Regions from separate parts of the Hathewaya histolytica genome, predicted to be linked through region 1. Evidence: riboswitches for the same ligand, from Rfam matches in the RefSeq annotation. Region 1 holds a riboswitch; each other region holds the start of a gene.
The links. Region 1 has a riboswitch for cobalamin ahead of FGL08_RS08665 (ABC transporter substrate-binding protein). Riboswitches for the same ligand answer to the same signal wherever they lie in the genome.
Positions count from the first base shown of each region.

Region 2: linked by a shared signal. The riboswitch ahead of cbiQ (cobalt ECF transporter T component CbiQ) and the one ahead of FGL08_RS08665 (ABC transporter substrate-binding protein) in region 1 are both predicted to bind cobalamin.
Region 3: linked by a shared signal. The riboswitch ahead of FGL08_RS08210 (energy-coupling factor ABC transporter permease) and the one ahead of FGL08_RS08665 (ABC transporter substrate-binding protein) in region 1 are both predicted to bind cobalamin.

Region 1 covers NZ_LR590481.1:1,775,234-1,785,548, reverse strand. The annotation lists gene FGL08_RS08700 (putative immunity protein) at 1-137, shown strand, start outside; gene FGL08_RS08695 (histidine phosphatase family protein) at 278-811, shown strand; partial or broken gene FGL08_RS08690 (helix-turn-helix transcriptional regulator) at 1,530-2,495, shown strand; gene FGL08_RS08685 (CPBP family intramembrane glutamic endopeptidase) at 3,068-3,979, shown strand; gene FGL08_RS08680 (helix-turn-helix domain-containing protein) at 3,984-4,376, shown strand; gene FGL08_RS08675 (pseudouridine synthase) at 4,582-5,367, shown strand; gene FGL08_RS08670 (GNAT family N-acetyltransferase) at 5,504-6,028, shown strand; cobalamin riboswitch at 6,105-6,292, shown strand; gene FGL08_RS08665 (ABC transporter substrate-binding protein) at 6,713-7,849, shown strand; gene FGL08_RS08660 (FecCD family ABC transporter permease) at 7,853-8,914, shown strand; gene FGL08_RS08655 (ABC transporter ATP-binding protein) at 8,914-9,672, shown strand; gene FGL08_RS08650 (nicotianamine synthase family protein) at 9,738-10,315, shown strand, end outside.
Region 2 covers NZ_LR590481.1:598,449-608,763, forward strand. The annotation lists gene FGL08_RS13650 (S8 family serine peptidase) at 1-34, shown strand, start outside; rRNA gene FGL08_RS02740 (16S ribosomal RNA) at 729-2,243, shown strand; rRNA gene FGL08_RS02745 (23S ribosomal RNA) at 2,406-5,312, shown strand; rRNA gene rrf (5S ribosomal RNA) at 5,439-5,555, shown strand; tRNA gene FGL08_RS02755 (tRNA-Gly) at 5,563-5,638, shown strand; cobalamin riboswitch at 5,868-6,049, shown strand; gene cbiQ (cobalt ECF transporter T component CbiQ) at 6,204-6,884, shown strand; gene FGL08_RS02765 (energy-coupling factor ABC transporter ATP-binding protein) at 6,906-7,730, shown strand; gene hemA (glutamyl-tRNA reductase) at 7,705-8,946, shown strand; gene FGL08_RS02775 (precorrin-2 dehydrogenase/sirohydrochlorin ferrochelatase family protein) at 8,968-9,570, shown strand; gene hemC (hydroxymethylbilane synthase) at 9,591-10,315, shown strand, end outside.
Region 3 covers NZ_LR590481.1:1,666,107-1,676,421, forward strand. The annotation lists gene FGL08_RS08190 (hypothetical protein) at 12-602, opposite strand; gene FGL08_RS08195 (superoxide dismutase) at 662-1,273, opposite strand; gene FGL08_RS08200 (YitT family protein) at 1,421-2,293, opposite strand; gene FGL08_RS08205 (energy-coupling factor ABC transporter substrate-binding protein) at 2,449-2,763, opposite strand; gene FGL08_RS08210 (energy-coupling factor ABC transporter permease) at 2,750-3,481, opposite strand; cobalamin riboswitch at 3,666-3,845, opposite strand; gene FGL08_RS08215 (HTH domain-containing protein) at 3,886-4,062, opposite strand; gene yfcE (phosphodiesterase) at 4,084-4,626, opposite strand; gene mscL (large conductance mechanosensitive channel protein MscL) at 4,899-5,300, shown strand; gene colG (collagenase ColG) at 5,346-8,702, opposite strand; gene FGL08_RS08235 (hypothetical protein) at 9,113-9,607, opposite strand; gene FGL08_RS08240 (M15 family metallopeptidase) at 9,785-10,315, opposite strand, start outside.

The DNA.
Region 1 (10,315 bases):
CATCTGTTGGTGTTAATGAGAAGAGTGAGGTTTATGATGAGATTGCAGCAAGAGAGTGCAAGAATATGGAGGAAGCTTTACGCAAAGTGGCTATAATAGATGAGCCTAATCCAGCAAAAATAAATTGGAATTGTTAAATATAGAAATTTGTCTAAGAATACTCAACATTGAATTTGCGTATTTTTTATTGTAGTATTACATTATTATAGTTTAAATAGTATTATATTGAATAGGAGGATTTCATTAGTGGTGTTTTAATAAAGTGAAGGGGGATAAAATGAGAATTGGGATAGTACGACATTTCAAAGTTGATTATAAGGTTAATGGAATGATGAGTTCTAGTGATTTTGAAGAGTATGTTACTAGTTATGATAATGCGTTAGTTATAGAAAATAAAATTGATTTAGGTCATAGTCAATGGAGTAAATGTTATTGTAGTGATTTAAAAAGAGCTATAATAACAGCAAAGAGTATTTATGATAAAGAATTAGAAATAACGGATTTATTAAGAGAAGTAAAAATGTACCCAGTTAAAAAATCACAATTAAAGATACCTAGTTTTTTATGGAGCATTTCTTCAAGAATTGCATGGAAGTTAAATCATCATTCACAATTAGAAACAATAACTTATACAAGAAAAAGGGCAAAGGAATTTCTAAGTAAACTTGATTTGAATAGCGATGAAAATATATTAATAGTATCTCATGGCTTTTTCTTAATAACATTAATTAATGAATTGAAACTATTGGGTTTTAATGGTGGTGTACCTAGTGAAATGAAAAATGGATATTTATATATACTTGAAAAATAATGTTAGAAAGTTAATTTAGAGTAAAATGTGTAAATTTGACGGTTGAAAGCACTATTCTTTTCAAGATGGGTGCTTTTTTTCTTTTTCATTAAGTTCTATGCGAATACCAAGAAGTGTAAAAGAGATGCTTAAAGGTTAAAAGTAAGCCAGTGATATCCATAAGTATCATTGGCTTATGTTATAACTGCTATGTAAGTGTTGGGAAAATAGGTATATAAATAATAATTTGAGATTGAGTAATATAAATTAGAATTTTACGCTTGAAAATATCACCCTTCGTTTGACGGAGGGGTTTATCATGCGGCTGATCGGCCCCAACAGTTCAGGCAAAACAGATTGATGTTTCTGTCAACAGCTATATAATAGCGGCATTTTTACAGGTTGACAGTAAGCTTGTACTTGACTTACCAACAACTTATAGCGGCTGTAAAATTGAAAAGATGATTTTTGTTCCCCCTGCGATTTCTTATGCTCATAATATTATTACTGTTTTGCCTGTTAATGGGAAAATGGCTCTTACATATCATAGCATGGAGAATGGCAACGGTGCAGAGAAAAATTTCTTTGATAGGGGTATTAAAAATCTCATATTGTGGGCCAGACGCAAAGATATATAACTTAAAAGAGAAAAATGAAATAACAGCAAGTAAAATCAAGAAGTAATCTCTCTATTTCCTTATAATAAATGCAGGACGGTTGAAACGAGGTGAACAGACGAATGTACCAGTGGCAGAAGCAAATTCAAATAATCGTTGATGAAATTGACAAATGTATTAAAAATTATAATGATGAAGCCTTGACACTACGCTTTCTTTCTCGCAGGCTGGGTTATTCGGAATTTTATACAACGAGAAAATTCAAAGAAATATCGGGTATGCAATTTAGGGATTATCTGCGGCATAGAAAATTAGCCTTTGCACTAAAAGAGGTTCGGGATAGTGAAAAAAGTATTTTGAATATTGCTTTTGATTATGGTTTTTCATCACATGAAGCTTTTACCAGAGCTTTCAAGGGAACATATGGTGTAACTCCAAGTGAATACCAAAAAAAGCCTAATCCTGTCGTTCTTCGTACAAAAATAAACCCTTTCGACCGCTACTTTTTAGGATTGGGAGAGATTGGTATGATGAAATCTACAGATGATGTTAAAACTTATTTTGTAACCATTCCTGCACACAAGTTTTTACACATTAAAAACTATGAGAGTAATGGATATTGGGATTTTTGGCAAAAGCAAAGTCTTATTCCGGGACAGGACTGCGAAACAATTTGTGGCTTACTCGATAGTATCAAGGGCAAATTGGATGATGATGGTGGGAGCTAATCTAACAGTGGCAGCGGTCAGATTATGGCGTACATTAATGACCCGGACGGCAGACTCTGCGATTGGGGTATTCCACGTACAGAGTGTTATGGTGTACGTCTTCCTTTTGATTATAAAGGCGAAGTACCACCACAAATGCTTATGATTGATGTTCCTGAAGCTGAGTATATTGTTTTTGAACATGGGCCATTCGATTATGAGCAGGAAAATCGTAGTGTGGAGGAAAAGATTGAAAAGGCAATGGTAACTTTTGATTTTGCAGGCACTGGTTACTGCTTTGATACTTCCCCCAGTAGAATAATTTACTTTTATTTTAATCCGGAACGTTTTTTTAAGTATATCAGACCAGTGATGAAGTAAATAAAATGGACTGCTTAGACACTATTGTTTCTAACGAGAAAAACAAACAGGAAATAACAAGTTCCAATTTGTTCAGATTAATATATTAAAAGAGAGGGGATAGAAATAATGATATTATAAAATTTTATTATATGTATAGGAAATTAAGAAATGCAAATTAAAGGATAGGTTTAAAGCCTATCTTATTTTTTAGAGAAAAATATGATTAAAACTTGAAATTGAAATTTAATTAATTATATTGTATATTGAGAAATTCATAATTTTTTATTAAAGTTGGATAGGAAATTTCAGGATAAGTTTGTTAATTTGAAGGTATACAATAGATTTAGAAATAAAGCTTTAGTATGTCTTTATTTTATAATCGAGATTTTGAATTGCCATTAAATGTTTAAAATAGGCTCTTAAAACACTAGGGTACTATAACTGTTAACGCCTAAGAATTCAAGAATGTTAAGTTTGGGTGACATATTGCTAAGAGTAATTGGTAGTCATTATTAAAGAGAAAATGTAAACTTTGTTATATAAAAAGTATATTTATTTTAATATAAATAATTAATTGGGGGACAGAGTTTATGAAAAAAATGATAATGATGATTAATCCATTAAAGAAGGATGTAGATGATATTTCTAAAGGAGCATATGTAATTAAAAAATTACTTGGTTTTATTTTAGTATATATATCATCTAGTATTATTGCAGAGTGTATAGTAATATTAGGGTTAAATATAACAGGTTATGACTTTTTACATGGAGAGATGCCGAGCGACGATTTTATGATGTTAATTAAATGTTATGGTTTTTCGGTTCACTTAGCAATAACATTACTATATTGTAGATTTGTAGAAAAGATGAGCCTAGCGAGAATGGGGATAGTAAAAAAGAAAGTTGTAAAGTCATATTTTTTAGGAATAGGAATAGCAGCAATACTGCTCGGTAGTATATTTATTTTATGTGTATCTAGTGGGAGTATTGTATATTACGGAAAAAATGATGATATAAATATGATTTTAATTTTGGGTTATCTAGGATGTTTTATTATTCAAGGTGCCATGGAAGAAATTATGTGTAGAGGATTTTTGATGAATTCGCTTCTATATAAAGTTTCTACTAATAGAGCAATATTAATTAGTTCAGTTATATTTGCATTTCCACATTTTTCTACGCTTTTTCAGTTTAATATAATGATTGGAATTATAGGAATAGTTAATTTGTTATTATTTTCGACATTAGTATCTTTGTTGATGATAAAGTATAATAATATATGGGTATCGTGTGCTGTTCATAGTGTTTGGAATTTTACATTAGCTATTATAATTGGAATTAATTTAAGTGGTGCAAACAGTATATCATCTGTATTTAAATTTAATGTTAATGAGAATATGAAATTATTAAGTGGAGGTCAATACGGAATTGAGGCTGGATTAATTTGCACAATGGTATTGATTTTGTTTGTTATAGTATTAGGCAGAAAGGTTGAGAGATGAAAAGATGACGTTTAATAATAAATTATATTCTTTGAGAAAACAAAAGGGTTTATCTCAAGAAGAATTAGGCGGAAAGTTAAATGTTTCAAGACAGACCATTTCCAAATGGGAACTTGGTGAAACTACACCAGAATTAGAAAAATTAATAGCCTTAGGACACTTTTTTGAAATATCCCTAGATGAGTTGGTAATGGATGTAAAAGCAAAAGAAAGTACAAAAACAGGATTATTAGCAATGAATAGGTTTAAAACAATAATTGATAGTATTGATCAAGAAAAAGTTAAGATCTCTATAAAGAAAATATTGAAAATGGTACTAATAACTATAGTAATAATTCTTGTTATTGATTTAATTTCAATGATTGTGTACTTTGTGCTTAATGGCTTTCCGGTATAAATATTTATATAGTTTTTAAATATTATTATAAAATGTTTCATAGGACATGTTGTGAAATTACTGAAGAGAATTTAATTAAAAATTATAAATTGAATTGAATAAAATTAGATGATAAACTTAAAAATATATAAAATGCATAAAATGAAAGGGGGAAGATTTAGTAAGGGTTTCTACTTATAAGACTCTCTCTAACTAAAGATAAAATATGAGATTAGATAAATTTTTATCAGAATCATCCACTGAAGGGAGAAAGAGCATTCGAACCTATATTAAAGAAGGCAGAGTTAAGGTAAATGGAGAAGTAATAACAGAACCTGCAATAGAAATTAAGGAAGATTCTGATGTTATTGAGTATAGTGGTAAAGTTGTTGATTATACTGGAAAAGTATATTACATGTTTAACAAACCTGCAGGTTATATCACTGCAAGGAAGGATAAAGTTAATAAAACCGTATTTGATTTTTTTCATGATGCTAACATGAATGGAGTATTCCATGTTGGAAGATTAGATAAAGATACGGAAGGATTATTGCTACTGACTAATGATGGTGAATTTGAACATAAATTAATGTATCCTGAAAAGCATGTTGAAAAAACCTATTTCTTTTGGGCTTTGGGTTCCTTAGATGAGGAAGATAGGAAGGAATTGGAGCAAGGAGTTTACATTTCGAAAGGTGAAATACTAACGAAACCTGCAAAAATAAAAATTGATAAAAGTGGAATGTATAAAGAACTCAACTATAAAATGCCTATTGAGAATTTATATAATATAGATTCAGGTCAATATAATCAGCCTGTGGTTTCTGGATATCTTACTATTTCAGAGGGACGTAAGCATCAAGTGAAACGTATGTTAAAGGCAGTAGGGTGTTATGTTGTATATTTAAAAAGGATTTCCATTGGGGGATTAATGTTAGATGAATCCTTAGAAAAAGGTCAGTATAGGTCATTGACAGAATTAGAGGTTCAAAAGTTACTAGGAAATTTATGAAAAATTTTTGTGTTAAATTCTACTTTTGGTAATTTGGTGTATTTCTTTATAGAACGTTTAAACAATTAATTATAGTTTATGGGGCTAGAGTATTGTTAAAAATACGTGGTAGATAATAAAAGGGGGATTGAGCATTTTGGAGTATAAATTACTTAAAAGGTCAGAACTTTCATTATTGGGACAAGTTGATAGAAAAGAAGTAGTAAATGAGGTTTATTATTTTAGGAATAATAAGCTTGAAATAGTAAATGAATTTTATAATATTGAAAGTTGGAATTTGAAAGAACTTAATGAATATATTATTAGATTAGAAGATATATATGATAGGAATGGAATAATATATGGAGCATTTGATAACAATAAAATTGTAGGTTTAGCAGCCTTAGAAAGCAAATTTATTGGCAGAAATAATGACCAACTTAAACTTGATATGTTATATATAAGTAATAATTATCGTAAAAAGGGTATAGGAAAGAATTTAGTTAATTTGTTATCTAAAAGAGCAAAAGAGTTAGGTGCTAAAAGCCTGTACATATCGGCTACACCCTTTAAAAATACAGTAGGTTTTTATTTTTATATGGGTGCAAAAGTAGCCAGTGAAGTAAATAAAGAATTGTATGAATTAGAACCCTATGACATACATATGGTATTAGAATTATAATAATTAATCTTTTGTGATGGAATTTTCAAAATTATTTGCTTAATTTGATTGTAGTATGTTAAAATGATTTTATAAAATTGAATATGTTAAAATTAGGTTTAATAGATATTAATATCTATTAATTAAAAGGGAAGTGGGTTTGAATCCCACGCGGTCCCGCCACTGTAATAGATGAGTTCCTACAATTATGCCACTGGGAAACTGGGAAGGCTGTAGGAATGTTGATGCTTAAGCCAGGAGACCTGCCTATTTTAATATACTTATAACTCTACGAGCGATAGGGGGTATATATATGTTTGAAAAATATTTTTTTGAATAAATAGCCCTTTGACAATTGTTAAAGGGCTATTATTTATGGGGAAAAATATTTTTTTGGCATGGTAAATAATATAATCTATGTTATTAGCTTAAATAATTTACAAAATAAATTATTAAAATATCTTATATGTAATATATTTTCAAAATATGAGATAAGCATAATTAAATGGTATATTTTTTAAATTATATTCTTGATAAAAAATAAGCCGTATGATATTATTAAATGCAAATAATATGCATTTGCATTTAATAATAAGCATTTTGGAATATTCATAAAATGCAAAAGGGGGTAGGGAAGAGATTTAAATTAAAAAGTCATAGGATTAAAAATTATCTGTTATAAGAACGATATTTGGGAGGTATACTATGAAGAAAATACTTAGCATTATATTAGCTATATTAGTGATTGTAAGCCTAGGGGGGTGCTCACAAGGCAATGATAAGAAAAAGTCGGAAGCAAGTAAGAGTATTGAGGTAGAAGATATTAATGGAGATAAAATTGTTTTAAAGAAACCAGCTGAAAAGATATTTTTAGGTTTTTACATAGAAAATTATTTTGCTATATCTGGAGATTTTAAATTAGATAGAATTGTTGCAATGTCAAAAGGAGAAACAAAAGACTTAATGAATGCAATGTGGTCAAAATATGCAAAAGTAGCTCCAAATCTAGAAAATTGCATAGACACAGGATCCATTTATTTAGATAGTTTTAGTATGGAAAAGTTAATCGAAGCAAAACCAGATTTGGTTATCCTTGCACCTTATCAAGCTAAAAAGCTAGGAGATGGTATTAAGACAATTAAAAATCTTGGGATTCCTGTAGCGGTAGTTGATTACAATTCATTTACTTTAGATAAACATATAAAGAGCACAGAAATACTCGGTAAGCTTTTAGGAAAAGAAGAAAGGGCAAAGGAACTTATAGAAAACTATAAAAAGCAAATAAAAGATGTTGAAGATAGAGTAAAAGAAATACCAGAAAGTAAATTTAAATCAGTTTATTTTGAACTTGCAAGTCAAGGGCCAGAGACTTATGGAAACTCTTATGGAAGTTCTCTGTGGGGAAACATACTTAAAACTGCAAGATGTAACAACATAGCAAAAGAAAAAATTAAAGAGTACGGGCCATTAAATCCTGAATATGTTATTTCTACAAACCCAGAGGTTATAATTTTTTCTGGACAAACTAATTCTAAAGATGAGGGTAAAAAAAGATTTGAAATGGGCTTTGATGTAAAAAAAGAAAGATCCTTAGAAACTATGAATATGTATTTAAAAAGGCCAGGTTGGGATAACTTAAATGCAGTTAAAAATAAAGAAGTATATGGTGTTGATCACAGTGGACTTAGAACACTTTATGATTACGTATATCTTCAATACATTGCTAAAGCTATTCACCCAGAAAAGTTTAAAGATGTAGATCCACTAGCAAACTTAAATGAGTTCTATAAAAAGTATTTACCTGTAAAACCAGAGGGTACTTTTATGATAAAGGGGGAATAGGTAATGCAAACCCCAAAAGAAGTGCTGGAGGATTTAAATAAGGGAGAAGATATATACAAAAGTATTAACCGAAGAAGACTTCTTTTATTTGTTATAGTAACTGTAGTATTAGCCATGGTTTGTATTATAGATTTGGTTGTTGGACCATCTGGTATGCCACTATCTGATGTAATAAGTACATTGTTACAAGGACCAGGGAATACAAGTGTAAATTCAGCTGTAATGTGGTCTATAAGACTTCCAATGACTTTTACCTGTGTATTTGTTGGAGCATCATTAGGACTTGCAGGATCGCATATGCAAACAATATTAAACAACCCTTTAGCAAGTCCATACACACTTGGCATATCTTCATCAGCAGGCTTTGGAGCTTCACTTGCTATTTTAACAGGTTTTACTATTGGAAATATAGGTTGGCTTTCTATACCACTGATGGCATTTCTATTTTCATTTATATCTAGCTTATGTATTTATTTCATAGGTAAAAATAAAGGCATGAAATCTATAACAATGATATTAACAGGGATTGTTATTCACTTTTTATTTCAAGCACTACAATCTCTAGTTCAATATATGTCTGCACCAGAAGTATCTCAACAAATTGTATTTTGGATGTTTGGAAGTTTATTAAAATCCAGTTGGATTGGTGTTTTTGTTACAATGAGTATTTTTATCATTTGTCTCTTATTAACAACAACAGTAATATGGCAAATAACAGCATTATCTGCTGGAGAAGAAAGGGCAAGAAGTCTTGGAATAAATGTGGACAAACTAAAATTAAAGATATTTTTAATTGCAACATTACTAACAACTGGAGCGGTTTCTTTTATAGGTCCAATTGGATTTATAGGGCTAATCTCTCCACACTTTGCAAGGATGTCAATTGGAGAAGATCAAAGATATTTATCGCCTATTTCTGCTATATTTGGTGCTCTTATTATGGTTGTTGCTTCTATAATATCTAAAATGATAAAACCAGGTGCAATGATACCAATAGGAATTGTTACATCCATTGTTGGGGTACCATTCTTATTATTCTTATTACTATCGAAAGGAGCAGAATAATGAGTTTTATGAAGGCTGACAAAGTTTCAGTTAAGTTTAAAAATAAGGAAGTTTTAAAAGATATAACAGCTACATTTCACGAAGGCGAGGTAACTTCTATTATAGGGCCAAATGGTACAGGAAAGACTACATTTATAAAGGCTATATCAAAAATGATTAATTATGAAGGAACTATACATATGAATGAAAATCCAAAAGAAAAACTTCCTATGGATAAAATTGCGTATGTTCCTCAAATGAGTAGTAGTAACTCTAACTTAACTGTATTTGAAATGGTATTGCTTGGACATATGAAGGATTTAAGATGGAAAATTCCTAAGGAAAAATTAGAAGAAACAAATAGGATATTGAAAAAAATAAATTTGAGTCATTTAAGTCGTAATAAGTTTTCAAGTCTAAGTGGTGGACAAAAGCAACTTGTTATTATGGCTCAGGCCTTAGTTTCAAAACCCAAAATACTACTATTAGATGAACCAACTAGTGCATTAGATATAAGACATCAATTGCAAGTCCTAGATTTAGCAAGAGAATATACTAAAGAAAATAATGCTATTACTATTGTGGTAATTCATGATTTAGCTTTATCTACAAGATATAGTGATAAAATCATATTACTTAACGGAGGATATGTAGCAAAAGAAGGACTTGCAGAAGAAGTATTGGACCCATTTTTATTGAAAGAGGTATATAAAGTAGAAGTAGAAGTTTGTTGTACTAAGAAGGGGTATCTTAGCGTAACGCCAGTTAAATGCAGTTAGTAATAAAACATTATTTTATTAACGATTAAATACTAAGAACAAAAGGTTGAGAGGTTAGGGGAGATATGGAAAAACATAAATTTTTATTAGATTTAAAATTAATAAACATAGATATTAATGAAATTATGAACTTATGTAATGAACATAATGAATGTTGTACAGTTTTAAAAGATAAGCTTGATTATGTATGTGAATTTATATTAGATAGTTCTAATAACTTAAAATGGAATAAATATATATCAGAAAAAGATCAAGATACTTTAATAAGAGATTTGAGATATGCTACTGCAGCAGCATTAGGGTGTGTTGAAAAATGTCAGGCACGTAGTATATTAAGTGATAACCTAGATTCATTTAAGTATTCTGATGACCTAAGACTTGCAGTAGAAAATGAAATATTAGAATTTGATATAAATAAGAAGTCAAAAATTTTATTTATAGGTTCTGGTGCTATGCCAATAACAGCATTTACTATAAATAATGAAGTTAACTCTGAAGTAGTTTGTTTAGATATTGATAATGAAGCACTTGATTTATCAGAAAAGTTATCTAATAAATATGGTATTAAAAATATATCGTTTTCATCAAAAGATATACGTAATTTTGATTTAAAGAGCTTTAGCCATATTATAATAGCTTCTTT
Region 2 (10,315 bases), 1.2 Mb from region 1:
TATATCTAATAAATATGAATTTGTTCTAGAATAAATTAAGACTACTAGTATTAATAAAATAGGAAGAAAGCAAAATGAATAAATAATTATTTTGTAGAGTAGATTAAATTAATTTGAATTAAAGTAAGCTGATTCTTTGGAATCAGCTTACTTTAATTATCACAAAATAAAAGGTGTTATAGAGCATAGAAATATTTCTATTGCGAGACATCTTCTTTTAATATAATGATAGAAATTGGTAGTTTGTAATTTTAAAATAAATGAAACTGTACCAAGTGTATCTTTGTATAAAATATGTAGAAAAACAAAGAAAATATAAAAAAAATACGTTTAATTTAAGCATACAATGTCTAAGTATGTAAAAATCAATATTAATGATGATATAATAAAAAACGTTCCACTGAGGAGCGCAAAACAAGAAGCTGTTTTAAAACAACATTCATAAAGTTTTAAAAAGTTTCGAAAAGGTATTGACAAAGAATAAGTGCTTTGATATACTGATTAAGTTGCTTCAAGAGAGTGACAAAAACGAAAGAAATTGGTCTTTGAAAATTAAACAGAGTAAGATAAAAGAACTCGCATTCTTTTGAGAAAAAGAAAAAACAATTCAAGTCAGTAAAATGCTTGAGCAAGTTGAAATCTCAATAGAAAATTGAAGAGTGTAAGGAAACTCCTCAGCTAAGGCTGATGAGTAAAATACTGCACGAAACAAGTTTCTAGCATTATTTTAAATTGAGAGTTTGATCCTGGCTCAGGACGAACGCTGGCGGCGTGCTTAACACATGCAAGTCGAGCGATGAAGTTTCCTTCGGGGAACGGATTAGCGGCGGACGGGTGAGTAACACGTGGGTAACCTGCCTCAAAGAGGGGGATAGCCTCCCGAAAGGGAGATTAATACCGCATAATATCTTTTTAATGCATGTTAGAAAGATTAAAGGAGCAATCCGCTTTGAGATGGACCCGCGGCGCATTAGCTAGTTGGTGAGGTAACGGCTCACCAAGGCGACGATGCGTAGCCGACCTGAGAGGGTGATCGGCCACATTGGGACTGAGACACGGCCCAGACTCCTACGGGAGGCAGCAGTGGGGAATATTGCGCAATGGGGGAAACCCTGACGCAGCAACGCCGCGTGAGTGATGAAGGTTTTCGGATCGTAAAGCTCTGTCTTCAGGGACGATAATGACGGTACCTGAGGAGGAAGCCACGGCTAACTACGTGCCAGCAGCCGCGGTAATACGTAGGTGGCAAGCGTTGTCCGGATTTATTGGGCGTAAAGCATGCGTAGGCGGATATTTAAGTGGGATGTGAAATCCCGGGGCTTAACCCCGGTGCTGCATTTCAAACTGGATATCTAGAGTGCAGGAGAGGAAAGCGGAATTCCTAGTGTAGCGGTGAAATGCGTAGATATTAGGAAGAACACCAGTGGCGAAGGCGGCTTTCTGGACTGTAACTGACGCTGAGGCATGAAAGCGTGGGTAGCAAACAGGATTAGATACCCTGGTAGTCCACGCCGTAAACGATGGGTACTAGGTGTCGGGGTTTCAATACTCCGGTGCCGCAGTTAACACATTAAGTACCCCGCCTGGGGAGTACGATCGCAAGATTAAAACTCAAAGGAATTGACGGGGGCCCGCACAAGTAGCGGAGCATGTGGTTTAATTCGAAGCAACGCGAAGAACCTTACCTGGGCTTGACATCCCGAGAATCCTGTGGAAACATAGGAGTGCCCTTCGGGGAACTCGGTGACAGGTGGTGCATGGTTGTCGTCAGCTCGTGTCGTGAGATGTTGGGTTAAGTCCCGCAACGAGCGCAACCCTTGTTGTTAGTTGCTACCATTAAGTTGAGCACTCTAGCAAGACTGCCTGGGTAACCAGGAGGAAGGTGGGGATGACGTCAAATCATCATGCCCCTTATGTCCAGGGCTACACACGTGCTACAATGGTTGGTACAGAGAGAAGCAAGACCGTGAGGTGGAGCCAATCTCACAAAGCCAATCTCAGTTCGGATTGTAGGCTGCAACTCGCCTACATGAAGCTGGAGTTACTAGTAATCGCGAATCAGAATGTCGCGGTGAATGCGTTCCCGGGCCTTGTACACACCGCCCGTCACACCATGAGAGTTGGTAACACCCGAAGTCCGTGAGGTAACCGTAAGGAGCCAGCGGCCGAAGGTGGGATCGATGATTGGGGTGAAGTCGTAACAAGGTAGCCGTAGGAGAACCTGCGGCTGGATCACCTCCTTTCTAAGGAGAAATCGAGAAGGCTATCGCCTTTTCGTAGCGAGCACTTACTCTGTTTAATTTTGAAGGACTAAAGTTCTTCAATTTTGTTCTTTGAAAATTGCACAATGAATAAATAAACTATAATTAACTGATTAATATAAATTAATTTAGTTACTCATGATAGGTCAAGTTAGAAAGGGCGCATGGCGAATGCCTTGGCACCAGGAGCCGAAGAAGGACGTGATAAGCTGCGATAAGCTGTGGGTAGCCGCACATAGGCTGTGATCCACAGATTTCCGAATGAGGAAACTCATATACCTAACGGTATATATCCTGAACTGAATACATAGGTTCAGGAGGGTAGACTCGGGGAACTGAAACATCTAAGTACCCGGAGGAAGAGAAAGAAAAATCGATTTTCTAAGTAGCGGCGAGCGAAAGGGAAAGAGCCCAAACCAGAAACTTGTTTCTGGGGTTGCGGACAGATCATAAACGTAGAGGCTATTGTAGTTGAAGTAAGCTGGAAAGCTTCACCATAGAAGGTAATAGTCCTGTAAACAAAACAAGAAGACTACAGATCTGATCCAGAGTACCACGAGACACGTGAAACCTTGTGGGAAGCAGGGAGGACCACCTCCCAAGGCTAAATACTACCTGGTGACCGATAGTGAAGAAGTACCGTGAGGGAAAGGTGAAAAGAACCCCGGGAGGGGAGTGAAATAGAACCTGAAACCGTGTGCCTACAATCGGTCGGAGCACTTTATATGTGTGACGGCGTACTTTTTGTAGAACGGGCCAACGAGTTACGATATGTAGCGAGGTTAAGCACTGAAGGTGTGGAGCCGAAGGGAAACCAAGTCTGAATAGGGCGAATTAGTTGCATGTCGTAGACCCGAAACCGAGTGATCTATCCATGGCCAGGATGAAGCGAAAGTAAAATTTCGTGGAGGTCCGAACCACGTTGGTGTTGAAAAACCATGGGATGAGCTGTGGATAGCGGAGAAATTCCAATCGAACTCGGAGATAGCTGGTTCTCCTCGAAATAGCTTTAGGGCTAGCGTCAGGTAATTAAGTAATGGAGGTAGAGCACTGAATGAGCTAGGGGGCTTCACCGCTTACCGAACTCTATCAAACTCCGAATGCCGTATACTTGTATCCTGGCAGTCAGACTGCGAATGATAAGATCCGTAGTCAAAAGGGAAAGAGCCCAGACCATCAGCTAAGGTCCCAAAGTGTAAGTTAAGTGGTAAAGGATGTGGGATTTCTAAGACAACTAGGATGTTGGCTTAGAAGCAGCCATTCATTTAAAGAGTGCGTAATAGCTCACTAGTCAAGAGATCCTGCGCCGAAAATGTCCGGGGCTAAAACTTACCACCGAAGCTATGGATGTACTATGTACATGGTAGAGGAGCTTTCTGCATTGGTTGAAGTCGTACCGAAAGGAGCGGTGGACGATGCAGAAGTGAGAATGTTGGCATGAGTAGCGAGAAATAGGTGAGAATCCTATTGGCCGAATATCTAAGGTTTCCTGAGGAAGGCTCGTCCTCTCAGGGTTAGTCGGGACCTAAGCCCAGGCCGAAAGGCGTAGGCGATGGACAATCGGTTGATATTCCGATACCGCCAAACTTCGTTTGACAAATGGGGTGACGCAGAAGGATAGGATATGCACACTGTTGGAGTGTGTGTTCAAGCACTTAGGCAGGCTAAGCAGGCAAATCCGTTTAGTCAATGCTGAGGTGTTACGAGGAGCGATCTTTTTCGCGAAGTATCTGATTCCACGCTGCCAAGAAAAGCCTCTATGGAGAAGTTTGGCGCCCGTACCGCAAACCGACACAGGTAGATGAGGAGAGAATCCTAAGGCCGGCGGAAGAATTGTTGTTAAGGAACTCGGCAAATTGACCCCGTAACTTCGGGAGAAGGGGTGCCTAGCGAAAGCTAGGCCGCAGTGAATAGGCCCAGGCAACTGTTTAACAAAAACACAGGTCTCTGCTAAAGCGTAAGCTGATGTATAGGGGCTGACGCCTGCCCGGTGCTGGAAGGTTAAGGGGATCTGTAAGCGTAAGCGAAGCAGTGAACTTAAGCCCCAGTAAACGGCGGCCGTAACTATAACGGTCCTAAGGTAGCGAAATTCCTTGTCGGGTAAGTTCCGACCCGCACGAATGGCGTAATGATCTGGGCACTGTCTCAACAACAAATCCGGTGAAATTGTAGTGCAAGTGAAGATGCTTGCTACCCGCAGTTGGACGGAAAGACCCCGTAGAGCTTTACTGTAGCTTAGCATTGAATTTCGGTATTGTCTGTACAGGATAGGTGGGAGACTTGGAAATACCTTCGTCAGGGGGTATGGAGTCATCCTTGGGATACCACCCTGACAGTACTGGAATTCTAACGAAAGGCCATGAATCTGGTCGTCGGACATTGTTAGGTGGGCAGTTTGACTGGGGCGGTCGCCTCCGAAAGTGTAACGGAGGCGCCCAAAGGTTCCCTCAGCGCGGTCGGAAATCGCGCGTAGAGTGCAAAGGCAGAAGGGAGCCTGACTGCGACACATACAAGTGGAGCAGGGACGAAAGTCGGGCTTAGTGATCCGGTGGTACCTCGTGGGAGGGCCATCGCTTAACGGATAAAAGCTACCTCGGGGATAACAGGCTGATCTCCCCCAAGAGTCCACATCGACGGGGAGGTTTGGCACCTCGATGTCGGCTCGTCGCATCCTGGAGCTGAAGTCGGTTCCAAGGGTTGGGCTGTTCGCCCATTAAAGCGGCACGCGAGCTGGGTTCAGAACGTCGTGAGACAGTTCGGTCCCTATCCGCTGCGGGCGCAGGAAATTTGAGAGGAGCTGTCCTTAGTACGAGAGGACCGGGATGGACTGACCTCTGGTGCACCAGTTGTCACGCCAGTGGCACAGCTGGGTAGCTATGTCGGGAAGGGATAAACACTGAAAGCATCTAAGTGTGAAGCCCACCTCAAGATTAGATTTCCCATGACGAAAGTCAGTAAGACTCCTTGAAGAACACAAGGTTGATAGGTGAGAGGTGTAAGCATGGTAACATGTGTAGCTGACTCATACTAATAAGTCGAGGACTTGACCAATATAGTTTTCATTGTGCAATTTTGAGAGAACAGTTCTTATAAAGAACAATTCTTTTAAAGGTAACTCCTCAGCTAAGCTGATGAGTACTGATCTAAAACGAAATCGAAGATTTCTGTAAATCAGCATCCGGTGGTAATGGCGTAAAGGTAACACTCCTTCCCATACCGAACAGGCAAGTTAAGCTTTACAGCGCTGATGGTACTGCAGGGGAAGCCCTGTGGGAGAGTAAGACACTGCCGGGTAATATATGCGGGAATAGCTCAGTTGATAGAGCGCCACCTTGCCAAGGTGGAGGTCGCGGGTTTGAGCCCCGTTTCCCGCTCCAAAGAACACTTTTAAGTGTTCTTTTTTTATTTTTAAAGTTTAGTTTAACATATAGACTTTAACTTTCTTAATTATTTTATAAAGTGTATATGTTAGGTATATTAACTTTAATATGTTTTTTACATATAGGTTTTAAAATATTTTTCAAGTATCTAATTTTTTTAGAAATTTGTTTTTATTGCAGAAATAGATTCTATGTGGTAGTATAATAGATAGTAATAATATAATTAAATAATTTATAAGTTTAGGTTCTATATAGATTAATAGGGAAAGTGGTGTAATACCACTACAGCCCCCGCTACTGTAATAGAGGATGAAACTCAAAATGTCACTGTATTTTTTAAAATTACGGGAAGACCGAGGAGTAAGTTGATTCTTAAGTCAGGAGACCTACCTAGATGTTATAAGTAACCTTCGGAGGGAAGTGTAGTACTTATTATGAGTGATAGATATTTCTTTAAATGTACTTTTATTCCTTTTGCTCACGATTATGAAAGCGTATCTCCAACCAATTTAAGGTTAGGAGATTTTTTATTCTAATTTTTCAAGAAGGGGGACGTATATAGTTGCTTTTAATAGATAGGTATGCATATACAAACAGATTAAAAGATGTTAATCCCATGATAAAATTTATATTTTGTACTATTATGTTAATATTCACTTTGATGAATAAAAGAATATATGTATTTTTACTACAATTAATATTTTTATGTTTTTTTACTCTATACACTGTAAGAATTCCTTTTAAAAATTACCTTAAACTTTTAGCAATTCCATTAACATTTATAATAATTAGTATTATTACAGTTATCTTTTCTATAGGCACAAATAAAGATTTATTTTTCACTTATATAAAATTAAAAAATTATTACATAGGTATAACTTATATAGGAATTAGTCAAGGTATACTGTTATTTTTCAAGGCGATATGCAGTGTGGAAGTTACTTATTTGCTAGCTTTAACCATACCTATGGATCAATTAATAACCGTATTTAAAATTTTGAGATTACCGAAGGTATTCATAGAGATTACTGTTCTAATGTATAGATTTATATTTATTTTTTTAGAGGAGCTAAAGGAATTATATGTAGCTCAAAATTTAAAATTTGGATATAGAAATATAAAGGTATCGTATAAATCCACTGCTTTACTAATTAGAATATTATTTATAAGAGTAATAAAGAGATATGAGGAATTAAATATATCTTTAGAAACTAAGTTATATAACGGAGAGTTTTATATATAATTTAAATATGTAGGTGATATTATGCTTAAACTAGAAAATTTATGCTATACTTACGAAGATGATACAATTGCACTAAAAAATGTATCCATAGATCTTGAAAATGGTAGTATAATAGGTATCATAGGCGCTAACGGAGCAGGGAAGTCAACTTTGTTTTTGAATATGGTAGGAATATTAAAACCTACTTCAGGAAACGTCTATTTTAATGAAGAAAAATTAAAATATAGCAAATCTTTTTTATATAATTTTAGAAAAGATGTAGGATTAGTTTTCCAAGATCCTGATAAACAGATATTTTATTCCTCTGTTTATGATGATGTAGCTTTTGCGCTTAGAAATTTAGGTATGAAAGAAGATATTATAAAAGAAAGGGTGGATACTGCATTAAAAGAGGCTGGAGCTATAGAGTTCAAAGACAAGCCTGTTCATTTTCTAAGTTATGGACAAAAAAAGAGAGTTGCTATGGCCGGAATTCTTGCTATGGATTGTAAGGTTATTTTATTTGATGAACCTACAGCTGGTTTAGATCCTGAGATGACAAAGTCTGTTAAAGAACTTATTTTCTCACTTTCACAAAAAGGAAAGAGAATAGTTATAACAAGTCATAATATGGATTTAATTTATGAAGTTTGCGATTATGTGTATGTACTAAATAAAGGAACAGTTATAGGTGAGGGAAAAGTTTTAGATGTATTTAAAAGAGATGAACTTTTAAAAACAGCCAATTTAGATGAACCATGGCTTTTAAAAGTACATAAGTATATGAATCTTCCCTTATTCCAAGAAGAAAATGAACTTTATGAGTATTGGAGGAAGAATTATGAGGATAGCAGTAATAGGTGTTAACCATAATAATGCCCCTATTGAGATAAGAGAAAAGGTAGCTTTTTCTGATGCAAAAAAAATTGATGCAATTAATTATATCCTTGATATGGGGATTGAAGAGGTTATAATATTATCTACTTGTAATAGAAGTGAGATTTATATTGTATCACATGATATAAATAATAGTATTAAAGATGTTGAAAAATTCTATTGTGACTATTTCAAAGAAAATACTATAAAGAATTATCTTTTTGTAAAAAGAGATGAGGAATCAGTAAGGCATATTTATAATGTGACTGCAGGACTTGATTCTATAGTTATTGGTGAAGATCAGATATTAGGACAGGTTAAAGATGCATTACAAACTGCCATAGAAATAGGAAGTAGTAAAAAGATATTAAACAAACTATTTAGAGAAGCGATAACAGCATCAAAAGAAATAAAAAGTAACTTGGGAATATCAGATATACCAGTATCTACAAGTTATATTGCTATTAAAAATTTAAAAGAGAATCTAGGAAGTTTAAAAGATAAAAAAATACTTTTAATAGGAGCAGGAAAAATCAGTCTTTTAGCTCTAAAGTATTTTGAAGAGGAAGAAGTAGGAACAATTTATATAACTAATAGGACCATGGCAAAGGTAAAAGAGATATGCGATAATTGTAAAGGCTTACATATTGAAACCTTAGATTTTGCGGATAGATATAGAATTATAAATGAAGTTGACATTATATTTACAGCTACTTCAGCAACTCATACAATAATAAAGAAAGAGTCCATGCCAAAATTGTATAAGAATCTATATATAATTGATTTAGCTCTTCCAAGAGATGTTGAAGAAGATGTTGATAGTATGGATTTAGTTAATATATATGATATAGATGATCTTAAGAAACTTTCTGACGAGAATAAAAAAAAGAGAGAAGAGCTTTGTAATAAGGGAAAAGTAATCATAGAAAAAAGTATAGAAGAATTTTATCAGTGGATGAAGGGAATAAAATTCGATCCTATTATAAAATCATTGAATGATAGATGTAAAGAAATTGAAACTGATACTCTAGATTATATTAATAGAAAATTGGACTTAGATTGCAAGGAGAAAAAGATTATTGAGAAAATGATAAGGTCTTCTTTAAAAAGATTAATACGAGAGCCAATCAATAATTTGAAGGAACCTAATAAAGAAGAAAAAACAAGTGAATATATAGAAGTTATAAATGATTTGTTTAATTTTTAGATAAAACTAGGAGGTTTTTTCTTGTATTATCCATTAATGATAGAAATGAAAGATAAAAATGTATATATTATAGGTGGAGGAAAGGTAGCTATAAGGAAGGCAAGAAAGTTTTTAGAGTATGGAGCTAAAGTTATAGTTATAAGTCCAGAATTTATAGAAGAATTTTACACACTTAAAACTTCTGTAGGCAAAAATCTTAGTATCATAAGTGAAAATTATAACAAAGAACTTGTCAAAAATGCTTTTTTAGTAATAGGAGCTACAAATATAGATAAGGTAAATCAAGAGATTGCTATGTTTTGTAAGGGGAATAATATAATGTGTAATATTGTAGATAGTATGGAACTTTCAGATTTTATAGTACCATCTACTATAAAACGAGGAGATTTAGAAATAGCAATATCTACTTTAGGCAATAGTCCTTCACTTTGTGCTAAAATTAGAAAAGAATTAGAAGAAAAGTATGATGATACTTTTGATGAATATGTAAAGTTATTAGGAGAAGGAAGAGCATTAGTTTTAGAAAAATATGTAGATGAGAAGAAGAAGAAAGATATTTTAAATTCTATGGTTCAAATGACAAAAGAAGAGCTAGAGGAATATATAAAATTCTTAAAACTTTAAATATCAGAGGTGGAGTTTATATGAAAATTATAGTTGGTTCAAGAGGGAGTAAACTTGCGTTAACGCAAACAAACTGGGTTATTAGTAAATTAAAAGAGGATCATCCTGAAATAGATTTTCAACTTAAAATTATAAAAACTAAGGGTGATAGAATACAAAATGTATCTTTAGATAAAATAGGGGACAAGGGGTTATTTGTCAAAGAAATAGAGGAAGCATTATTAAATGGTGACATACATATGGCCATTCACAGCATGAAGGACATGCCATCTATATTGCCAGAAGGCTTAAAGTTTTCTTACATTCCTAAAAGAGAAGATTTTAGAGATGTGATTGTATTAAGAGAAGGATTTAATTCCTTAGAGGAATTACCTAAGAATGCTAAAATAGGTTCTGGAAGTAAAAGAAGAAAGTATCAACTTTTAAAATATAGAGAAGACTTAGATGTAGTACCTATTAGAGGAAATGTAGATACTAGAATTAAAAAAATAGAAACTGAAAATCTTCATGGCGTTATCTTAGCTGCAGCGGGTATAAATAGGCTAGATATAGAAAAAGAATTAAAGTACAAAGTAGTTCCTATTTCTATAGAAATAATGCTACCAGCACCTGCGCAAGGAGCTCTTGCTATAGAAATTAGAAAAGATAGAGATGATATAGAAAACATATTAGAATGTTTATCACATAAAGAAACAGAAATTGCAGTTTCAGCAGAGAGAGCTTTCTTGCACGGTATAAATGGAAG
Region 3 (10,315 bases), 110 kb from region 1:
CTAAATACTTTTTAAGAATACATCAAAGTTAATCTAATAATACTTTTAACAATTGCTTCAGCTTCACGTCGTGGTATACCACACCTAACTAACCTTCTTATTATTGCTGGATTACTTCTCGCAATTCTCATAAATATTCTATCGACTCGATTATCTCTCTCCATATCTTCTTTTTCTTCTGATATCATGTTTTCTTCATTCCTATAATATTCCTCATTAACTAAATATCTTTCTTCTATAAATAGAGGCACACCAAAATTAGGTTTTATTGAATCTTCTGTTCTAAAAAATTCATCTTCGAATTCCTCATATTTTTCCTCATCTACTTTAATATATTCTTCATTAAAAATTCTCTCTTCTTCTTCACTCCACATATCATACTCTTGTTGAAACTCTTCCTCATCAAACTCTTCCGAGTCTTCATCTCTATATAGGTCTTGTTCAAAATAACTTTCCATAAAATCCTCTACATATGTTTCATCTGAACTTCTAGCCAATTCTTCTTCCCCAACTTTAAACTCCATATCCATCTCAATAGGAACCATGGCATAATCTTCATTACTTAACTCGAGGCTATCGTATTTATCTAAATCTATTTTCATTCATAACCCTCCTGAAATAAATTACACTATTAATCTATGTTTAAGAATTTAAAATGATACTATTTTATCATACTCATGTGACTCAAAATTTTTTCTCCCATAAATAATCTTTTATTTACAATGTCCCAGTTTAAAGTTTTCATAAAGGTATCTATATAAGCTTTTCTATTTATTCCGAAATCAATCATATAGGCATGTTCATACACATCTAACACAATCAAAGGTATGGAACATAAAACCACGCCCTCATCATGGCCATCTAACCCTAGCACATGAAGTTTAGAATCCTTTGGTTCAAGAGTTAATATACACCATCCACGTACGGAAAGTGCAGTCTTTTTAAAAATTTCTTCAAATCTTTCAAAACTTCCAAAATCCCTCTTTATTTTACTTAAAAGTTGAATAGAAATCCCCCTTCCGCTATCACATATATTTTGAAAATATAATTCATGTAACTTTACACCATCTAAAGCAAAACTTTGCCCTTTCATTAGTGAGCGCATCTTGCTATATATCTGATTTCCTTCACCAAAGTTTTTTTCCGTATCAAGTATACCCCATATCTCATTGGTCTTATTTACATATCCCCCATATAATTCATAATGTTGATCTAATTGGTTTAAAGATATTCCTTTTACAGTCTTAAAGTTAAACTTTTCTTTCTGTAGCACCAAATTTTTTCCCCCTAAAATTAATTTCTATATATAATATGTAACTTTAATATAATTGTCCCAGAAATAAAAATAGCACTAATAATATAGCGCTATTTAGAATTCGTATAAAATACTATTTAATTTCTCATATTAAACTACAATATATTAAAATGCAGCTTTTTTAAACCCTTTCCCCTCTACCTCTGATACATCCATAATAGTAATTACTGCTTTAGAGTCTACTGTGTTTATAAGAAGTTTGAATCTAGCCAATTGTTTTGAACTCATTACAGAATATATCATTTTTTTAGTTTCCCCTGTATAAGCACCTTCTCCATGAAGAAAAGTTACGCCTCTACCTAGTTTTTCTAAGATGATTTTTTTAACCCCTTCTGGGTCCCTTGTCACAACAAATATAAGTTTTTTCTTATCCAATCCTTCTATAACTTTATCTAAAACCATAGATTTTAAGTACATAGATATTATGGTGTATACAGCAATCTCAAATGTACCTAAGAATCCACCCACTGATACTATTAAAATATTTATAATAAATGTTATAGTTGAAATTTTAACCCCATAACGTTTTTTTACAATAACAGATATTATATCTGTACCACCTTCAGATGCTCTACTTCTAAATATTATTCCCATGCCTAATCCACAAAATGCTCCACCGCAAATAGTAGATACTAATATATCGTTAACTTTAAATACTGATGTAATATCCTTAGTTATAACCAAGAAAATTGACATAGAAATCATACCAATTAAACTATATACACCGAATTCCTTATCAAGCTCTTTAATTCCAATTATAAATAGTGGTATATTTATGAGAAATACAAAATATCCTGAAGGAATCTTAGTTATATATTGAATAATTAGCGCTATACCAGCTACACCACCTGCAATTAGCTTATGAGGAGTTATAAACATATTAACCGATATTGAATAAATAAGTGTACCTAATAAAACTGTAAAAAATCTTATTGACCTATCTTTCTTAATAGCCTTTTTGTCTATCAACGTTTCCACAAAAAAACCTCCTAATTTATTAAATAAAGTTATTAACTAGAATAACTTATTATTTAATATGAATTATACATTATATATTTTAATTTTCAAAGAAGCATCCTACTATATAAAAGCCCATGAGAAACTCATGGGCTAATCTAGAATTATGTTACTCTTTATTTTTCACATTTCAAACCTTTTTTGGCTGTATCAATAACTTTCTTTTTCCCTCTTAAATATCCAAAAAAGTAGCAAATTACTCCTGCACCAAGGGAAGCTTGTACAGCAAAAATAAGGCTCTCAACTTCACCACTAGGTGGTTCCCAAATGTTTTCAAACCAAGGTTTATAATTAGGATTAATTTCCGTTATAGCTTCCTCTGCTTTATCATCTGCTCCTAAAAATTCAGCCTTAGAATTAATTATTAATGGAGAGATAACAAGAATAACCACTAAAATAAGAAGTATAATATTCTTTTTAGATTTCCCCATGAATTATCCCCTCTTTTCTATAATCAATTAATAGATTAAATACTATTGTAGATAATATACCTTCCGCAATAGCTAGTGGTATTTGAGTTACAGCGAAAATACCCAAAAATTTTATGCATGATGCCATAAATCCGCCTACTGCATCTGGATGAGCTATAGCAAGTTGAATTGCTGTAACTATATAAGTTACTAGGTCTCCTAATGTAACAGCAATAAACACTGCTACAGAAGCTTTAACACCCATTTTTTTAGACATTTTATATACAAAATAAGATACCATTGGTCCAGCTACGGCCATAGAAAAAGTATTCGCACCTAAGGTTGTAAGTCCCCCATGTGCAAGTAAAATTGCTTGAAACAGTAAAACTATAACGCCTAAAACTGTCATTACTGTAGGTCCAAAAATAACTGCTCCTAATCCAGTACCAGTAGCATGTGATGAGCTACCTGTAACTGAAGGGATTTTTAATGCAGATAACATAAAAACAAATGCACCTGCTAATGCAATTAACATCTTTTTATTAGGCTCATCCTTAAAAATATCCTTTATCCTAATAATTCCTAAAATAAAGAATGGGATTGAAGCTACGAACCATATAACTACCCACTTCATAGGCAAATAGCCTTCAGCTATATGCATAGCCTTAGCATACAAAGGAGTTGTCATAAAGGTTAATAATAAGAAAGTAAAAACACCCCACTTTTTAAATTGTTTCATTAATATTCCTCCCTATATAATAATTAATATATATGTAAATCTTAAATAAACCCCATATAGATAAAAAACCCTAACCTTTCAGAAGGTTAGGGTTCAATCTTACAGTACTATAATATAAAACTTATAATTATCCATAAAAGCTTTATACTAGGATATAAATTAAGATTACACTTCCCTCCGAAGTTTACTTATATTTGTTTAGGCAGGTCTCCTGACTTAAGAATCCTTTTACTCCTCTACCTTCCCATATAAAAATACAGTGGCATTTTTGAGTTTCATCATCTTTTACAGTAGCGGGGGCTGTAGTGGAATTCAACCACTTTCCCTATTAATCTACAAATAGAACCTAAACATTACATTTTATTATTTTTTAATATATTTTAATATTATCATGTGAGATAATATTATGCAATAGTATAATAACACCTCTTAGGAGAAGTTATCTTTTCTTCGGCTTTTAATTTTTTTATAGCTTTATCCACTTCTTTTTTGTCAATACCAGTCTTTTCTGCTATCTCTCCAGCCTTTAGCGGTTCCCCTGCCTCTTTTAAACTATTTAAAACCATTTCTATTGTATTCATTCTTATTCCTCCTTTAGTCTATTATATATTTAAAGTTAATATAACCTTTCCATTTAAATTTTTAATTGAGAATCCATCCTCATTTAAAATACCATAAGAATTTTCACTTCCACCTTTAGGTATAGATATAGAACCAGGATTTATAAAAGTTACCCCGTCTATATGTTCTATACTTGGAATATGAGTATGACCACTTATCATAATATCTCCTATATTAAAATGAGGCATATTATCTTTATTAAAAATATGTCCGTGAGTTAAAAATATTTTCTTGTTATTAAAAAAAATTATACTATAATCACTAAGCATTGGATAGTCTATAAGCATTTGATCTACTTCACTATCACAATTTCCCCTTACGGCTATTATTTTATTTTTATACCTATTTAGGATTTTTGCAACATCCTTTGGATTATATTCTTTTGGTAAATCATTTCTAGGTCCATGATATAATACATCTCCTAAAATCCCTATATAATCTGCTTTTTCCTCTTCAAATCTTTCTAATGCTTTATTTAAAAAATATAAAGAACCATGAATATCAGATATAAACATAATCTTCATTTAAAACACCTCTTAACAAAACTAAGTAATTTTTTTTAAATAGATATATCAAACAACGATACTATCTCTTATATTATATCATATTTTTTGAAATTTAAAGAACACAAAGAACAATCAACCTGATAATATTAAATACCAATATTATTTATATCATATAAATGTAAAACTTTTAATAATTTCATATTGATATTTAGTATAATTAATGTTAAATTTAAATATAAGATTATACTTGTTATTTAATAATTAATATTAAATACTTTAGGAGGATTTTTATGTGGAAAGATTTTAAGGAATTTGCCATGAAAGGTAATGTAGTCGATCTTGCTGTAGGTGTTATCATAGGTGGTGCCTTCGGAAAGATTGTAACATCTTTAGTAAATGATGTTATAATGCCTATTCTAGGACTTATCTTAGGTGGAATTAATTTTACTAGCGCAAAACTTACACTTCATGGATTAAATTCAGAAAAACCTTTGACTCTTAATTATGGTCAATTTATACAAAATATATTGGACTTCTTAATAATTTCTTTTTCAATATTCCTATTTATAAGACTAATAAACAGATTTAAAAGAAAAGAAGAAGCAGTTGAAGAAGCTAAGATTCCTGAAATTTCAAGAGAAGAAGAGTTACTTGGTGAAATCAGAGATCTTTTAAAAGAAAAAAATAAATAAAAAGAGTGTGCCATGTATTAGGCACACTCTTTTTTATAAGATAAATTATTTATTTACCCTTAACTCATAGTTTCCTGATCCTGAGTATTTATAAACAAGTAGATAATATTTTCCTGGTCTTAATTTAACTTTATTAGATACCTTATTACCATCAACTTGTCCGTAAGTTATTCTGTCATTAATATTTGACTCTGGATGTAGTGTCCATGTTACACCAAATTCATCCTTTTTATCTAGTTCTATATTAACTTCGCCTTCTTCCTTAACCTCAAAAGAATAATAATCTCTTGAATCATCACCTAAAAGTGAACCTTGCATAGTGGTATTGAAATTTGGTATAACTGTAGCTTTATCAGAAGAATCATTATTTTCTTTTTCCTTCAATTTCTCGTTACCTAATCCTTTTATGTTTAAAGAATAGGATATATTTGAAGCAGAATCGTGTTTATATATAAACACATAATGTCTTCCTTTTGTAGATTTAAATGTTCCAACTTTTGAGTTATTCTTATCTATACCACTTGCAATATGGTTTTGATCGTCTCCCTCTTTATAAACTAACCATGTGAAATTAGATGACCCTGAATAAGGAAGTTCAATTGTAACATCACCATCTTCTTTTACATCAAAATAGAAGGTATCAGCATCATCAGAACCATTTAAATCACCTTTTACAGTAACACCTTCAACTATTGGACCATTAGCCTCTTTTATATCATCATTAGGTTCCATTTCTTTAGTTATAGGTGTTGTTGTATCTTCGTTCTTTATTTCTATAGTAAAGCTTTCTGTAGCTGTTGCACCCTTATCGTCAGTTACTTTTAATGTAACATTATATGTTCCTGCTTTTTTGTAAGCATGTACTGAATTTTTGCCTCTACTAGTTGCACCATCGCCAAAATCCCAATCATATGATACTATTTTACCATCTTCATCTTTACTATCTTTTCCACTAAATTCAATATTTCTTCCTACAGCACCAGTGCTTGGTCCAGTTACCTTTGCTATTGGAGCCTTATTGTTACTAATATCCGCATTATCTGTTAAAACCCCATGGAAAACTACATCATATTGAACTTTATTATCGCTTGTAACTCTATAATTCGTAAAGTATGCTGTTAAAGTTTTGTATCCACTCCAAGAATTTTTAGCAAGGGACTCCAAAGTTCCATCTAATTTTTTACTCATTTCATCCCAATCTTTAAATTCACCTTTAGAAGTTTCACCTGTATAAGTTCCTCTTAAAGTGAATGTGTTAAAATATTGAGATTTTTCTGCTGTTACACTAGTGTTTGTAAGAGAAGCAGCTTTTGAAATTTCAGAATATACTTCAGATGCTTTCTTATATCCATGATCTTTTAAGTAATCATCTGATACTAGAGGTATGCCTGCTCCTTGATATTTATCTGCTAACTCTTGAATATGGTTTTGATATTCTGTATTTTTATTTGCATCATCACTTAATTTTTTTATTATTTCATCATAAGATTTCACATCTGTATTCAATATAGCTTTATTCATCTTAATAAATGTAGGCATATCTTTTTCATATAGGTAATGTGCAACTGCAAATCCATAATTATAGAACATCCAATCACTGTCATCATACCCTGAATTAAGAGTCTTCTTTAATGAGTATCTATGATCTACTTTATCCTTAGCCAAATATCCTAATATTGATTTTCTTGGTAAAACACCAGATGTACGGGTAGATCCTGCAAAGAATTCAGCTGTACCTTCATCAAACCAAGTTAATCTATTTTTTTCATAAAATGGACCTTGCCCCCATAAACCATCTACAAGATATCTCGCTTGTAAATAGTGAGTATATTCATGTCTAAACAATTCTTCAAGACTAAATATACTTTGTTGAGGTGTTCTCTCATAAGTGTAGAAAGTCCCTCTTGGTTCTATATATAGACCACCATTATCAGTGCTTACACCATTTATATTGGTATTAAATTTATATTCTTCTGGGCTATTAAATATTTTCATAGTTAAAACATCATCGGCATTTCCCACCTCTAAAGCTTTATCATTGCCAACTACTCTATGGAATTGAGACTTCACTTCTCTTGATGCCCAATATAGCCTTTTTATTTTTTCTTCGGATACCTTATCCCCTGCTCTTATAATAAAGGTTCCATTATCAAAAGTATATGTCTTTGGCAGATAATGTTTTTCAGCATCATCTAAGAACTTATCGTGATCCACCTTTTTACCATTAGAACCAATCCCATCATAATCCCAAGTTATTCTCTCCATTGCTACAAAGGCTATTTTACCATACTTATACATATCTACAGCCTTTTCAAGTGACTGTACTATGTCATTTCGGTTAGTTGAGTAAAGACCGAATTTACTTAAATAGTATATTCCAACATCAGATGCCCACTCAGTTGCACTTGTTATATTTCCATATAGACCTAAGGCCTTAAGTTCATTTATAAATGGATCAATTTTTCCATACCAAGGCATTGTCTTAACATCTTTTTCATATGCAGCACCAGAAAAATCGAATTCAATACCTTTAATTAATTCATTTACAGCTGTTCCTTTAACGTAATCAGGAGCATATTGATTTAAGTTTTCTCTAAATTGTTTTAGAACTGGTACACAATTATTAACTACTTCAGCATTAGCAGAAGCATTTCCTATTAGTTTTCCTAAAGAAGTTATAACTTCATCTTGAACTGCAGTTCCTAGCTTAAAGTTAGGATTTTTTTGAATTGCAATCATTGCAGGTATACATTTATCTTGGAAGTTTCTATCATTTAAATAAGATAAACCATCATTATAGTACCCTAAATAAAAACCAGCTCTTAAAACCTCAGTGAAAGTTTCTATACCCTTCATATCATTTGCAGTGTAAGTTCTTCCACTTTCTTGTAAAGCATTAATTATAGCTTGTACACGATTTTTATCTCCAAAGAACTTTTGAGAACCTGTACTATAATTAAATAAACCATTAATTTGATTCCACTTTATATTTTTAATTAAATTTGTAAGTTCAGTATAGCTCAAACCATTTAAATACTCAAAATCATATTTCTCAGAATTAGTATTCGCTATAGAAGCACTTCTTAAAGTTGATTTAGATTTTACTTCGGGTGCAACTTGCTCAACCTTTGCCTCTTCTATATTTTTCACATGTTCTACCTTATCATTTTTACTATCTTCTACCTTTTTACTATTCTCTTCATTTGGAGCATTTCTTAATTTCTCCACATTTTTTATACTAGTATCATTAGTATTTTCTATTGGTTTTGCTAAAACTAAACTTGAAGTATTCATAGTAAGATATACCGCTAAAAGTGATACACTCGTAACCCTACGTACAGTTTGAATTTTAGATTCTTTAGAATAACTATCCATAAGAATCTTTAAAATATTTTTTTTCATAGATAATCCCCCTTAATAATTAATACCTTTTAACCTTAATAATAGAATGCCTTTTAACCTTTACCTATTAACAAAATATTCTTAATATTAAAATGGTTTTAATATTAGATTTGTGTATTACTTAGATATTTCTCTTTAGATTTTATTTATTGAATTATATCAATTTTCTGTTTATTCTTTCAATCACCCCCTTAATACCAAAATAATCTATTTAATAAAAATTATATACATTATTTTAGATATTGTAAATAGTTTTTATAAATTTATTCATTTTTAGTTCCTAAATATACTTTTTAACAGATTATTATTTTCTAAAAAATACTACATTAGTATTTACAGTTTACAAAGATTGTTATAGAAAGTAAACATAAATTTTTAGTAAAATGAATTTTTCTATTTTCATTTTTTTATTAATTTCTAATTATTTTGATTCTATCGCTAATTTCTTCATCTTTAATGTACATTTTTTCTATATCTTTCTTTTTCTCTTCTTTATGATGCATAATGTCCAATCCATTATTTTCTAATATGCTATCTAATTTACCTCTTGAATAAACTACTACGCCTTTTTCGCTTTTACCTATAAGTTTAAACTTCCTAACATCTTTAAATTCACTCCAATATTCCTCATTCAAAATCCATATTTCTAAAAGTATAACGTTGCATTTCTTATCCTTTTTTTTAAAAGTTAACTTTTTGCCATATCTTTTATCTCTAGAAGTGATAATCTTATAATTTTTATCCCACACTTTAGGAATCTCAAAACTCACACCATCTTGTTTGTTTAAATAAATTTCATCTCCCCCATCACCCCGATCTATAACCTGAAATTTTCCTGTGCAGGACATAAAAAAAATTGAGGAACATAAAATAAAAAATATATTCAAAAAAACTCTTTTTCGCATTGAAATCATCCTTTTTAAATTATATTTTATTATATTCTTCGTATTTTGGGCTCTTATTATACCATCTAGAGAGTATAGTGAGAATTATAAAAGCTTATAAAAATAAAGAACTATTGCATTTTAGTACAATAGCACTTTATTTTTATAAGCCCTTTTTCACAGTAACAATACTAAATTTTATTTAAAAGAATAAAACTCTTCTAGCGTAAGATTATTTTCTGTCAAATATTTTGCTAATTCTACTCCAACATATCTAATATGCCAAGGTTCGAAAGAATAACCTGTTATATGTTCCTTTCCTTTGGGATATCTTATTATAAATCCATATCTATAACAATTTTGAGAAAGCCAAATACCCTCTTTGGTATTAGAAAAGTTTTCATTTAGATCATAGTTTAAGCTTCGAATGCCCAGATCTATAGCAAACCCTGTTTGATGTTCACTTTGCCCAGGCCTAGCCGAGTATACATCAGCATGTTCTTCTCCTTTAGTCTTACTTATGTATGAATATGTAGTTTCCTGGTTATTATAAGATCTATACGCTGAAACACCTTTTAAGTAAAGTTTTTCATTTGAAGCGTCTCCAACTAATTTTTCTGCCGCCCTAGCAGCCTCTTTAACCATCATATTTTCCTTTGAAAAACTAGTTCTATGAAAAGGTATATTAACACGAGAAAGTTCTTCAGGTTCATATGAAGATGTTATGCG